DNA from 2 places in the Knoellia sp. p5-6-4 genome. Region 1 is predicted to be linked to the other one. Evidence: predicted binding sites of a transcription regulator. Region 1 holds the regulator's gene; the other holds the start of a gene.
The links. Region 1 encodes HrcA, which represses chaperone genes, less so after heat shock. Its sites were predicted from a motif close to TTNGCACTCGNNNNNNNCGAGTGCNAA; they were not measured.
Positions count from the first base shown of each region.

Region 1 (7,057 bases):
GTCGGTGGAGGGACGCCGACCATGCTCGCCGCCGACGACCTCGTGCGCATGCTCGACGGCGTGCGGGAGGTCTTCGGGCTGGCCCGCGACGCCGAGGTCACCACCGAGGCCAACCCCGACTCGGTGACGCCGGAGGCGTTGCAGCGGCTGGCCGAGGGCGGGTTCACGCGCGTGTCGGTCGGCATGCAGTCGGCGGTGCCCCACGTGCTGAAGGTGCTCGAGCGCACCCACGAGCCGGCCAACGTCGCCCGGGCCGTCGAGGCCGCGAAGGCGGCGGGCCTGCAGACCAGCGTCGACCTCATCTACGGCACGCCGGGGGAGAGCCTCGCGGACTGGCGGGCCAGCCTCGAGGCGGCCGTCGCCCTCGACCCCGACCACGTCTCCGCCTACGCGCTCGTGGTCGAGGAGGGCACCAAGCTCGCAGCCCAGGTGCGCCGCGGCCAGGTGCCGGCCCCCGAGGACGACGACGAGGCGGCCAAGTACGAGCTCGCCGACGAGCTGCTCGCCGCCGCCGGCTACGACTGGTACGAGGTGAGCAACTGGGCGCGGACACCGGCCGCCCGGTGCCGCCACAACGAGGGCTACTGGGCTGACGGCAACTGGTGGGGTGTCGGTCCCGGTGCCCACAGCCACGTGGGCGGCGTCCGGTGGTGGAACGTCAAGCACCCCAACGCGTATGCCGGCCGGCTGGCGTCCGGTGCGAGCCCGGCTGCCGGCCGGGAGACGCTGACGGAGGAGCAGCGCTACGACGAGCATGTGCTCCTCGGCGTGCGGCTCGCCGGCGGGCTGCCGCTGGCCGGCCTGCGCGAGGAGGGCCGGCAGGCGGTGGCAGAGCTCATCGCCGACGGCCTGCTCGACGGGACGGCGGCCGTGCGCGACCGAGCGGCGGTGCTGACCCGTCGGGGCCGGCTGCTCGCCGACACCGTGGTGCGCCGCCTGCTCGGCCTGCGCTGAGCCGCGGACGGCTGCCGCCAAGGCAGCGGCCCGTCCGGTAGGCCCGGCTACTTCACCCAGTCGGGCGTCAGGGGGTAGCGGTACCACTTCCCGTTGTTGGCCTCCACGGCCGCGACGATCTGGAAGACGATCGCGGCGACGGCGATGATGCCGGCCGTGATGAACCCGACGAGCACGAACATCAGCGGGACCGAGATGAGGATGCCGATGGCCACGATGATCTGGAAGTTCAGCGCCTGCGCGGCGTGGTGGCGGATGAAGGGTCCGCGGTCGCGGAAGATCAGGTAGATCACCAGCGGCCCGAGGAACGGCAGCCCGACGAACGAGGCGAGGAAGGGCGACAGGTGCGCCGCGATCGACCAGTTGCGCTCGTCGGTCGGCGAGAGCGGTGCTGGACCGGCCGCGGCATACGGCTGCTCGTAGCCCTGCTGGTACGGCTGCTCCTGCGCCTGCTGGTACGGCTGCTCCTGCGCCTGCTGGTACGGCTGCTCCTGCGCCTGCTGGTACGGCTGCTCCTGCGTCTGACCGTACGGCGGCGCGGGCAGCTCCGGGGACGGCGACTGGGACTCGCCCGGCGCCGCCGGCTGGGAGGGCTGTCCCTGCGGGGCCTGCGGCTCCGGCGTGGACGACGTGTTCTCGCTCATCTGCGTCTCTCCTTGTGGTCTTGGTGCCAGTCAACCGCACACAGCGGGGTGCCGAACCCCCTTTCGGGGTGCGCTCAGGGCACGGTCCGGGTAACCCCTGAGCAGCGCGCCCGGGACGACCTCGTGCCCGGACCCCGGGGCGACTAGTGACCGGGCGCGGTGACGAAGTCGATCAGCTCCTCGACGCTGGCGAGCAGGGTGGGCTCGAGGTCGGCGTAGCTGCGCACCGTGCCGAGGATCTGCTTCCACGCCCGGGCGATGTCCGCCTGGCTCTCGTGCGGCCACCCGAGGTGGGCGCAGATGCCGTGCTTCCACGACGTGCCGCGGGGGATCACCGGCCAGGCCTGCAGTCCCAGCCGCTCGGGCCGCACCGACTGCCACACGTCGACGTACGGGTGGCCCAGGACCCTGACGTGCGCGGCATACGGCCGGAGGCGCTGGGCCGCCTCCACCACCTTGTGCTCCTTGGTGCCGGGGACGAGGTGGTCGACGAGCACGCCCATGCGCCTGCCCGGGCCGGGCTGGAAGTCCCGGATGGCCGCCTCGAGGTCGTCGACGCCGTCGAGCATCTCCACGACCACGCCCTCGATGCGCAGGTCGTCACCCCAGACGCGCTCGACGAGCTCGGCGTCATGCCGGCCCTCGACGAAGATGCGCGACCCGCTGGCCACCCTGGCCTTGGCGTCGTGGACCGCGCGCGAGCCGCTGGCGGTGCGGGAGGCGGCCTGCCTGGCCGCCGCCACCTGTGCGCGCGCGGCCGCCTTGGGCGGGGTCAGCACCACGGGGCGTCCGTCGAGGAGGAAGCCCGGGCCCAGCGGGAAGCCCTTGGACCGGCCGCGCCGGTCCTCGAGGTGCACCACGTGCATCCCGCCGGCCTTCTCGACCCGGGTGACCGCCCCGCACCACCCGGTCTCGACGTCCTCGACCACGAGGCCCGTCTCGGCCTCGACCTCGCGGGAGCGTCCGCCCTTGGGGGCACGCCAGTCGCCGGAGAGCACGTCGGAGCCATACCTGTCGGTCACCGGGGAAGGCTATGCGGGCGGCGGGCGACGGTCGTGGCGGGCACGCCGGGAATCGTCGTACCGGGGTCACTGGACGTAGACTTGGCACTCGAAAGGTGTGAGTGCCAGCACCCTCACCGACCCCTTTGCGCCACCACCAGGACGAGACGGGAGGACTGCATGAGCGAGGAGCGCCGTCTGGCCGTGCTGCGGGCCATCGTCCAGGACTACGTCCAGACGTCCGAGCCCGTTGGTTCGAAGGCGCTGCTGGAGCGCCACCAGCTCGGAGTGTCGGCTGCCACCGTGCGCAACGACATGGCCGTCCTCGAGGAGGAGGGCCTCATCGCCGCGCCGCACACCAGCGCGGGGCGGATCCCCACCGACGCCGGCTACCGGCTGTTCGTCGACCGGCTGAGCGCCGTGAAGCCGCTGAGCGTGGCAGAGCGTGCCGCCATCTCGCAGTTCCTCGAGGGCGCGGTCGACCTCGACGACGTCGTCGACCGCACGGTGCGGCTGCTGGCCTCGCTGACCCGTCAGGTCGCCGTGATGCAGTACCCCTCGCTGACCCGCTCCAGCGTCCGCCACGTGGAGCTGGTGCCCATCGGCGCCTCGCGGCTGATGGTCGTGCTCATCGTCAACACCGGCCGGGTCGAGCAGCGGGTGCTCGAGTCGCACCACGACCTCATGACGGCCGAGGGTGAGGACCTGCTGGCGCGGGTGCGCGGGAAGGTCAACGCCGAGGCCGTCGGCAAGCGCCTGGTCGACGCCGCGGCCGCGCTGGAGGCGCTGCCCGGGCAGTTCGTGCCGGGCGAGCGCGACCTGGTCCGCGCCGTGGTGCGCTCGCTCGAGGACGCCCTGGTGGAGGAGCGCGAGGAGCGGGTGGTGCTGGCCGGCACGGCCAACCTGGCCCGGTTCGGCACGGACTTCCCTCTCAGCATCGGCCCGGTCCTCGAGGCCCTCGAGCAGCACGTCGTGCTGCTGAAGCTGCTCGGGGAGGCCCACACCGGGCCGGACGCGGTCGCGGTCCGCATCGGCCACGAGAACCCATTTGCCGGGCTGCAGTCCACGTCGGTGGTCTCGACCGAGTACGGCACCGGCGTCGACCTCGTCGCCGGCATGGGCGTCGTAGGGCCCACCCGCATGGACTACCCGACCACGATGGCGTCGGTGCGCGCGGTCGCGGCCTACGTCTCGCGCATCCTGTCCCAATGACCAGCGCGGCCCGGTGATCGCCGCGCGCCACCACGTACTGCCCGAAACAGCATGACGGAGAAGGACATTCGTTGAACGACTACTACCAGGACCTCGGTGTCTCCCGCGACGCCACGGCCGAGGAGATCAAGCGCGCCTACCGCAGGAAGGCGCGCCAGCTCCACCCGGACGTCAACCCGGGGCCGGAGGCCGAGGAGCAGTTCAAGAAGGTCTCCCAGGCCTACGACGTGCTCGGCGACCCCGAGAAGCGGCGCAGCTACGACATGGGTGCCGACCCCTACGCCACGGGAGCCGCCAGCTTCGGGCAGGGCTTCTCCTTCAGCGACATCATGGACGCGTTCTTCGGTCCGGGCGCCGGTGGGGCGCAGCGCGGGCCGCGCTCGCGCCAGCGCCGCGGCCAGGACGCCCTCGTCCGCCTCGACATCGACCTCGCCGACGCCGTCTTCGGCGCGGAGAGCGAGCTGGCCCTCGAGACCGCCGTGGTCTGCGAGACCTGCCACGGCGACGGTGCGCAGCCCGGCACGTCCCGGCGCACCTGTGACGTCTGCGGCGGCCGCGGCGAGATCCAGCAGGTGCAGCGCTCCTTCCTCGGCCAGGTGATGACCAGCCGTCCGTGCATGACCTGCCACGGCTACGGCGAGGTGCTCGTCAGCCCCTGCTTCGAGTGCTCTGGCGACGGACGCGTGCGCACCCGGCGCACCCTGAAGATCAAGGTGCCGGCCGGTGTCGACACGGGCACCCGGATCCAGCTCACCGGTGAGGGCGAGGTCGGCCAGGGCGGTGGCCCGGCGGGTGACCTCTACGTCGAGATCGCGGTCCGGCCGCACCCGACCTTCCAGCGTCGCGGCGACGACCTGCACTGCACGATCGAGCTGCCCATGACCGCCGCGGCCCTCGGCACCACGGCGAAGCTCGACACCTTCGACGGCATCAACGAGCTCGAGATCCGGCCCGGCACCCAGGCCGGTGACGCCATGACCCTGCGCGGGCTCGGCGTGACCCACCTGCGCGGCAACGGGCGTGGCGACCTCATCGTGCACGCCAACGTGATCACGCCGACCCGCCTCGACGCCGAGCAGGAAGAGCTGCTGCGCCAGTTCGCCGCCCTGCGTGGCGAGGAGCGGCCCGAGGGCCACCTCGCGCCGGCGGGCCAGGGCCTGTTCGGCAAGCTCCGCGACGCCCTGAAGGGCAAGTAGGGGCCGGCCGGCCCCCAGACCAGACAGGCCGTATGCCGTGACGCTGCCCCTGTTCCTCGTCGCGCCCGAACGCCTCGCCGGCGCCCGGGCCGGTGGCTCGGTGCTGCTCGACGGGCCGGAGGGCAGGCACGCCGCCACCGTGCGCCGCATCGGCGTGGGGGATTCGGTGCTGCTCTCCGACGGCCGGGGCACGCGCGTGACGGCCTCGGTGGTCTCCGCCGGCAGGGATGAGCTCGAGCTCGAGGTCACCGCCGTCGAGGAGGAACCCGAGCCGGCCCTGCGGCTGGTCCTGGTGCAGGCCCTGGCCAAGGCCGACCGCGACGACCAGGCCATCGAGTCCGCCACCGAGCTCGGTGTCGACGAGGTGGTGCCCTGGCAGGCCGCGCGCAGCATCGTGGTCTGGCGCGGCGACCGGGCGGCCAAGGCGCTGCGCAAGTGGGAGTCGGTGGTGACCGCCGCTGCCAAGCAGTCCCGTCGCAGCAGGGTGCCGGTCGTGGCCGAGCCCGTCTCGCAGCGCACCCTCGTCGAGCGGGTCCGCGGCAGCGCGCTGGCCCTCGTGCTGCACGAGGACGCGAGCACGCCGCTCGCCGGCCGGGCGCTGCCCGAGTCGGGCGACGTGCTGGTCGTGGTCGGCCCCGAGGGCGGCATCAGCCCCGAGGAGCTGGCCGCCCTCGAGGAGGCTGGGGCGGTTGCGGTGCGGCTCGGCTCGACCGTCTTGCGCTCCTCGAGTGCCGGCCCTGCGGCGCTGGCCGTGCTGAGCGCCGCCGCGGGTCGCTGGAGCTAGCCCCCGGACTGTGTCACCGAGAAGCTGACCCGCCGCTCCGCGTTGACCGACCTGCCGTCCTCCATGCTCGGCTCGAACACGCGGACGGTGTAGCTGCCCTGGGGCAGCGCCCCGAGGGAGAACGAGTAGGTGCCGCGCTCCGGTGCCCCGGTGCTCGCCGTGGTGTGGCCGCTCTTCAGCACGGTGCCGCCCCGGAGCAGCTCCCAGCTCAGCGTGGCCTCGAAGACGGTCGCCTCGCCCTTGACGGTGACCGGCCGGCCGGCCCCCAGGGCCGCGTCCCGAGCCGGGGAGGTGACCCAGATCGGCGCAAGGTCCTGGTAGGACTCGCCGCTGGGCGGCCGGTCGTAGCGCTGCGCGGCCGGGAAGGCCCCGAAGAGCGCGGTGGAACCGTCAGCGACGCGGAAGGTCACGGGGATCGTGCCCTTGCCCACCGCCGCCTGCGCTGTCCAGACCAGGGACTGCACGGCGATCCGAGCCACATCCCGGTCCTCGATGCCGGGGGAGCCCGGGCCGCTGAGGGTCACGGTGATGAGGTCGGGCTTGATCGCCACGTCGTCGACGGTGGTGCCCGACCACGGCTGGAGGTAGCCGTCGGTGTTGCTGAACGGCTGCGCGTCCATCGCCAGGGCCAGGGCCGCGGTGGCCTTCTGCGCGTCGGTGGCCTCCACCGGGAGGCTCGCCGGGAGGAACTCCCGGAAGAGCCGGAACACCGGGCGGTCGCCACCCACCGGTCCCACGAAGTAGGCGGGCAGCGCGGTGCGGCGGGTGGCCGGTGGTGCCGTCGAGGACGCGCTCGGCTCGGACGAGGTGCCGGTCGTTGCGGTCGGGTCCGGCGTGCTGGAGGGGGGCGCGGAAAGGCCCTGCGAGGGGGTCGGGGCAGCGGCGGGACCCCGGTCGGCCGCGTCGGGCCGGGTGCCGCCCCACACGGCGACCGCGATGGCGGCGACCGCCGCGGCGGCCGCCAGCGGAGTGAGCCAGCGTCGTCGCCCCGGCCGCTCGTCGTCCTGTCCGGCTGCGTGCCGCGACGCGGCCAGGATGTGGTCGAGCCGGTCGGAGGGCCGCACCTGCTGGGCCTCGTGGTGCAGCGCGTGGCGGAGCCGGTGCTCGACGTGGGTGAGGCCGGTGTGGTCGTCCTCGCCGGCAGCCGGGTGCTCGAAGGGGCCGGGGCTCATCGCTGGGTCTCCATCGTGTCGCGCAGGGCCGCGAGCCCGCGGTGGGCGTGTGCCTTGACCGAGCCGGCGGAGATGCCGAGGGCGTCGGAGATCT
Region 1 is NZ_JARGZF010000002.1:488,478-495,534, reverse strand. Features, by position in the region: gene hemW (radical SAM family heme chaperone HemW) at 1-954, shown strand, start outside; gene P2F65_RS13830 (DUF4870 domain-containing protein) at 1,002-1,598, opposite strand; gene P2F65_RS13825 (DUF3097 domain-containing protein) at 1,742-2,620, opposite strand; gene hrcA (heat-inducible transcriptional repressor HrcA) at 2,780-3,811, shown strand; gene dnaJ (molecular chaperone DnaJ) at 3,883-5,007, shown strand; gene P2F65_RS13810 (16S rRNA (uracil(1498)-N(3))-methyltransferase) at 5,045-5,791, shown strand; gene P2F65_RS13805 (Gmad2 immunoglobulin-like domain-containing protein) at 5,788-6,963, opposite strand; gene P2F65_RS13800 (SigE family RNA polymerase sigma factor) at 6,960-7,057, opposite strand, start outside.

Region 2 (7,057 bases), on a different contig from region 1:
CCGCCTGCCCGACGCCGGGCTGGAGTGGTCGCTCGAGGTCGACCAGGTCGATGTCGGGGGCGCCCCCGCGGCCACCGCCCCTGCCCCGGTGCCGCCGTCCGAGCGCCGGAGGCGCCGAGCGCTGCCGGCGACCGATGGCCTCACCTGGCTGGCTGGGGACTGCCACGCGCACACCCACCACTCCGACGGTTCGCTCGCGGTCGACGCGCTGGCCAGCCTCGCAGCCGGCGCGGGCCTGGACTTCCTCTGGGTCACCGACCACAACACCACCAGCCACCACCCCCTGCTGGCCGACGCCGGCCGACGGCACGGCGTCGCGCTCCTCCCCGGGCAGGAGGTCACCACCGCCGACGGACACGCCAACGCCTTCGGCGACATCGGCTGGGTCGACTTCCGCCGGCCGGCGGTCGAGTGGGTGGCGGTGGTGCAGGAGCGCGGCGGCCTGCTGTCGGTCAACCACCCGGTCTCCGGCGACTGCGCGTGGCGCCACCCCCTGGCGGAGCCACCGCCGCTCGCCGAGGTCTGGCACTGGCCCTGGACCGACCTCGCTGACGGTGGTCCGCTGGCCTGGTGGGCTGCGGCCGGTCGCCCGACACCCGTGGGGGGCAGCGACTGGCACCGCCCCGCACACGGCGCCGCGCCGGGCTCGCCCACGACCTGGGTGGCCTGTGCCGACGGCGACGTGCTCGGCGGGATGGCCGCCGGGCGCACCGCCGTCTCGGCCGGCCGCGACGCTCCCGTGCTCCTGCACGTGGGTGACGAGTGGGTGGCCGTCGACGCCGACGGGGCCATGCTGGTGTGCCCGGACGGGCGACGGTCGCCCGTGCGCGGAGAGTGCCACACCTTCACCGGCCACGACGGCCCGCACCTGCTCGAGCGCAGCGACCGCGGCATCGTGTCCGTCGCCGCCTGAGCCCACCCGCACCCGAGCCCCACCTTCCACCTCGCCCCCGCCCTCCGCCCGCTCCGACCCGAAGGAGACCCCATGCACGACGACCGCCTGCTCATCGAAGGACGTCTGGCCCGCACGCTCCAGCGGGTCGAGGACGCCGTGTGGTCCGCGCCGGTGGAGGTCGACCTCGCGAGCTGGGAGGCCCCCGGCGAACCGGTGCCGGTGGGGGAGGGGCTCGCCGCGGCATACGAGCCGGTGCACGTCGGCCAGCGCTGGGGGGCGCCGTGGGGCACGACGTGGTTCCGCGTGCGTGCCCAGGTGCCGCAGTCGCACGCCGGGCGGCCGGTCGATCTGCGCCTCGACCTCGGCTTCGACCCCGACCGCACCGGGTTCCACGTCGAGGGACTGGTCTACCGGGCCGACGGCTCGCCGGTGAAGGGGCTGAACCCGCGCAACCAGTGGGTGCGGGTCGTCGACGAGGCCGTCGGCGGCGAGGAGGTGGAGCTGTACGTCGAGGCCGCGTCGAACCCGCTCCTGCTCGGCGGTGGCGGGTTCGACTTCCGGCCCTCACCGCTCGGCGACCCCGGGACGGCAGGCCGCGAGCCCCGCTACCGCGTCGAGCGCGCCGAGCTCGCCGTCTTCGAGGCCGAGGTGTGGGAGCTGCAGCAGGACCTCGAGGTGCTGGGCCAGCTGGCGGCCGAGCTGCCGCTGGAGGACGCGCGCCGGTGGCAGGTGCTCCGCAGCATCGACCAGGCGCTCGACCGTCTCGACGTCGGTGACCTCGCCGGCACCGCGGCCGAGGCTCGCGCAGAGCTCAAGGGGGTGCTCGCCGACCCGGCCCGCGCCAGCGCCCACCGCATTTCCGCGGTCGGCCACGCCCACATCGACTCCGCGTGGCTGTGGCCGGTGCGCGAGACCGTGCGCAAGGTGGCGCGCACCTGCTCCAACGTCGTCTCGCTCATGGACAGCCACCCCGAGCTGGTCTACGCCATGTCGTCGGCACAGCAGTTCGCCTGGCTCAAGGAGCACCGACCCGAGGTCTGGGCCGGCGTCGTCGAGCGGGTGCGCGAGGGCCGCTTCGTGCCGGTCGGCGGGATGTGGGTGGAGTCCGACACCAACATGCCCGGCGGCGAGGCGCTGGCCCGGCAGCTGAACCATGGCAAGCGCTTCTTCCGCGACGAGCTCGGCATCGAGACCCGCGAGGTGTGGCTGCCCGACTCCTTCGGCTACACCGCCGCCCTGCCGCAGCTCATCGCGCTGTCGGGGTCGCAGTGGTTCCTGACCCAGAAGATCTCGTGGAACACGACCAACCGCTTCCCGCACCACTCGTTCCGGTGGGAGGGCCTCGACGGCACCCGCATCTTCACCCACTTCCCGCCGGCCGACACCTACGGCTCGGAGGTCTCCGGCGCCGAGGTCGCGCACGCGGCCTGCAACTTCTCCGACAAGGGGGCGGCGACCCGCTCGCTGCTGCCCTTCGGCTGGGGCGACGGCGGGGGAGGCCCCACCCGCGAGATGCTCGCCCGGGCCGCTCGCCTGCGCGACCTCGACGGCTCGGCCCGGGTCGAGGTCGAGCGCCCCGACGCGTTCTTCGAGAAGGCCGAGGCGGAGTACCCCGACGCCCCGGTCTGGGTGGGCGAGCTCTACCTCGAGATGCACCGCGGCACCTACACCTCGCAGGCGAAGACCAAGCAGGGCAACCGTCGCAGCGAGCACCTGCTCCGCGAGGCCGAGCTCTGGGCGGCCACGGCCGCGGTCCGGACTGGCGCGGCATACCCGTCTGCGGACCTGGACCGGATCTGGAAGGCCGTGCTCCTCAACCAGTTCCACGACATCCTCCCCGGCTCCTCCATCGGGTGGGTGCACCGCGAGGCCGTGGAGACGTATGCCGCGCTCGCGGAGGAGCTCGAGGCAATCATCTGCGAGGCGCAGCAGGCGCTCGCCGGGGCGGGCGACGTTGAGGTGGCCTTCAACGCGAGCCCCCACGAGCGGGCCGGGGTTGCCGCGCTCGGCGCGGGGCCGGTCGTCCAGGCAGAACCGGTGGAGGTGCGGGCCGAAGGTGACGGGTTCGTGCTCGACAACGGCCTGGTGGCCGCGCGGGTCGACGCGCGGGGCCTGCTCACGTCGGTGGTCGAGCGGGCGAGCGGCCGGGAGGCGCTCGCCCCCGGGTCGGTCGGCAACCTGCTGCAGCTCCACCCCGACACCCCGGTGCGCTTCGACGCCTGGGATGTCGATGCCTACTACCGCAACGTCGTCCGCGACCTCACCGACGCGGAGACCGTCGAGGCCGTCGAGGGCGGCGTCAAGGTCATGCGTCGGGTCGGTCAGTCGGTGGTCACCCAGCTCGTGACGCTGCCGGCGGGCGAGGCCCGGGTCGACGTCGACACCGAGGTCGACTGGCGTGAGCGCGAGCAGATCCTCAAGGCCGGCTTCGACCTCGACGTGGCCGCGGACCGCTCGACCTCCGAGGTGCAGTTCGGCCACGTGCACCGCCCGACGCACACCAACACCAGCTGGGACGCCGCGAAGTTCGAGGTCTGCGCCCACCGCTGGGTGCACGTCGGCGAGCCCGGGTTCGGTGCGGCCGTCGTCAACGACTCGACCTACGGCCACGACGTCACCCGTCGCGACCGCGACGGCGGTGGCACCACGACGCAGGTGCGCCTGTCGCTGCTGCGGGCGCCGCAGAGCCCCGACCCGGTCGCCGACCTCGGGGTGCACCGGCTGCGCTACGGCCTCGTGCCGGGTGCGTCGATCGGTGACGCGGTCCGTGAGGGCTACCGGGTCAACCTGCCGGTGCGCACGGTTCGTGGGTCCGGCGAGCCGGTCGAGCCGCTGGTGGGCATCGAGGGCGAGGGCGTGTACGTCGAGGCGGTGAAGCTCGCCGACGACGGGTCCGGTGACGTGGTCGTGCGGCTCTACGAAGGGCTGGGCCGGCGGTGCGCCGCGCGGGTGCGGGCCGGCTTCGCCCACGAGGGCGCGTATGCGGTTGACCTGCTCGAGCGTGCCCTGGGGACGCCCGGGGTGGCGGACGAGGGCGAGCGCGGCGTCGCGCTCGCGCTGCGCCCGTTCCAGGTCGTCACCCTCCGCTTCCCCCGAACCTGACCCTGCGAGATCCCACCTCTCGCGCCCTGGGCCGCGCCTTAGCGTGAGAGGTGGGATCTCGCGGGACGCCACGAGGCCCCTGAGCTCGGCAGTCAACCGGGTCAGGCCGGTGCCACGGAGGTCGGCACTGGTGATGCGGACGACCCGCCACCTCAGGGACTCGAGGAGTCGCGTGCGCTGGATGTCGTTCCGCCACTGCTGCCGGTCCGTGCGGTGGTGGTCGCCCGGCGAGGAGCCCCGCAGCCGTCATCCACAGGCAGCCCTGACCCGTCAGGTGAGTTCCCAGATCTCACGCGTTGGAGGGACCCGAGGTGCGAGAGGTGGGATCTCGCGCCGCGGCTGCGGGACGGGCGGGGGATGGCGCGCGGGCGGCATACCGGGGAAGGCTTGGGGAGGCGTTTGCACTCTCCCGGGGCGAGTGCCAATAATGGGCGTTAGCACTCTCGGTATGAGAGTGACAATTCATGGCCTCAAAGTGAGGCTCGGGGAACGTGTGCGACGTGAGCCGCGCGAACCGGGTCGTCCGTCGCGGGCACGGCGAGGTCGCCACACACGATTCGCGTGGGAGGAACCACCCGAATGGCCAAGATCATCGCTTTTGATGAAGAGGCTCGCCGCGGTCTCGAGCGGGGCATGAACACCCTCGCCGACGCCGTCAAGGTCACCCTCGGCCCGAAGGGCCGCAACGTCGTCCTGGAGAAGAAGTGGGGCGCCCCCACGATCACCAACGACGGTGTCTCCATCGCCAAGGAGATCGAGCTCGAGGAGCCGTACGAGAAGATCGGCGCCGAGCTGGTGAAGGAGGTCGCCAAGAAGACGGATGACGTCGCGGGCGACGGCACCACCACCGCCACCGTGCTGGCCCAGGCGCTGGTCCGCGAGGGCCTGCGCAACGTCGCGGCCGGCGCGAACCCGATGGCCCTCAAGCGCGGCATCGAGAAGGCCACCGAGGCCGTCTCCAGCCAGCTCCTCGAGATGGCCAAGGACGTCGAGACCAAGGAGCAGATCGCCTCCACCGCCTCGATCTCCGCCGCTGACCCCCAGATCGGCGAGATGATCGCCGAGGCCATGGACAAGGTCGGCAAGGAAGGCGTCATCACCGTCGAGGAGTCCAACACCTTCGGCCTCGAGCTCGAGCTCACCGAGGGCATGCGCTTCGACAAGGGCTACATCAGCCACTACTTCGTCACCGACACCGAGCGCATGGAGGCTGTCCTCGAGGACCCCTACGTCCTCGTGGTCAACTCCAAGATCTCCGGCATCAAGGACCTGCTGCCGCTGCTGGAGAAGGTCATGCAGTCCGGCAAGCCGCTGCTGATCATCGCCGAGGACGTCGAGGGCGAGGCCCTGTCCACCCTCGTGGTCAACAAGATCCGCGGCACCTTCAAGTCGGTCGCCGTCAAGGCCCCGGGCTTCGGTGACCGCCGCAAGGCCATGCTGGGCGACATCGCCATCCTCACCGGTGGCCAGGTCATCTCCGAGGAGGTCGGCCTCAAGCTCGACACCGCCGAGCTCGACCTGCTCGGCCGCGCCCGCAAGGTCGTCGTCACCAAGGACGAGACCACGATCGTCGAGGGCGCCGGCGACCAGGACCAGATCCAAGGCCGGGTCAACCAGATCCGCGCCGAGATCGAGAAGTCGGACAGCGACTACGACCGCGAGAAGCTGCAGGAGCGCCTGGCCAAGCTGGCCGGCGGTGTCGCGGTCATCAAGGCCGGCGCCGCGACCGAGGTCGAGCTCAAGGAGCGCAAGCACCGCATCGAGGACGCCGTGCGCAACGCCAAGGCTGCCGTCGAGGAGGGCATCGTCGCCGGTGGTGGCGTGGCCCTGCTGCAGGCCACCAAGGCTGCGTTCGAGAAGCTCGAGCTCGAGGGTGACGAGGCCACCGGTGCGAACATCGTTCGTGTCGCGGCCGAGGCCCCGCTCAAGCAGATCGCCGTCAACGCCGGCCTCGAGGGCGGCGTCGTGGCGGAGAAGGTCACCCACCTCGACGCGGGCTGGGGCCTGAACGCGGCGACCGGCGAGTACGTCGACCTGATCGCCGCCGGCATCATCGACCCGGCCAAGGTCACCCGCTCGGCGCTGCAGAACGCGGCGTCCATCGCGGCGCTCTTCCTCACCACCGAGGCCGTCATCGCGGACAAGCCCGAGAAGGCTGCTCCGATGGCGCCGGGTGGCGACGAGATGGGCGGCATGGGCTTCTGAGGTTCGCCTCGACAGCCAGCCACACGGCATACACCGGAGGGCGGTTCCCCAGGCGGGGAGCCGCCCTTCGGCGTTTGTCCCCACCTGCACAGGCCGTGCGTGTAGAACTGTCGGGTGGACGACACCGGACCCCTCGTGCTGGGCCCCCTGCTGCGGTATGCCGGTGAGGAGAGTGCGACGGTCTGGGTCCAGACCCGCGACGCCGCCACCGTGACCCTGTCGGCCTTCGGCCGCCAGTGGTCGGCGCCCACCTTCGGGGTGCACGGGCACCACTACGCGCTGCTGGTGCTCGACGGCCTCGAGCCCGGCTCGTCGAGCACGTACGAGGTGGCCATCGACGGCGAGGTCGTCTGGCCCGAGCCCGAGCCGCGCTTCCCCGGCCTGCCACCGAGCCGCATCCACTGCCTGGTGAAGGCGCGCCCGACGAGGATGGCGTTCGGTTCGTGCCGCACGAGCGTGCCCCACGACGCGGAGGGCAACGCCAGCAACGGCGTCGACGCCCTGCGCGCCTACGCCTACCACCTGAGTCGGACCAGCCCGACGGAGTGGCCCCACCTCGTCTGCTTCCTCGGCGACCAGGTCTACGCGGACGAGACCTCCGAGGAGATGCGCGAGTTCATCGCCTCCCGGCGCAGCCTCGAGGAGCCGCCCTACGAGGAGCTCAAGGACTACGACGAGTACGCCCACCTCTACCGGCTCGCGTGGAGCGACCCGCTCAACCGGTGGCTGCTCTCGACGCTGCCGAGCGCGATGATCTTCGACGACCACGACATCCGCGACGACTGGAACACCTCGCGGCAGTGGCACTTCGAGATGAACGCCAAGCCCTGGTGGCACCAGCGCATCGTCGGTGGC
Region 2 is NZ_JARGZF010000001.1:2,273,530-2,280,586, forward strand. Features, by position in the region: gene P2F65_RS11095 (CehA/McbA family metallohydrolase) at 1-913, shown strand, start outside; gene P2F65_RS11100 (glycoside hydrolase family 38 C-terminal domain-containing protein) at 986-3,997, shown strand; gene groL (chaperonin GroEL) at 4,577-6,202, shown strand; gene P2F65_RS11110 (alkaline phosphatase D family protein) at 6,317-7,057, shown strand, end outside.
Region 2: a site for HrcA is predicted at 4,396-4,422, ahead of groL (chaperonin GroEL). Genes of this name have one in related genera too.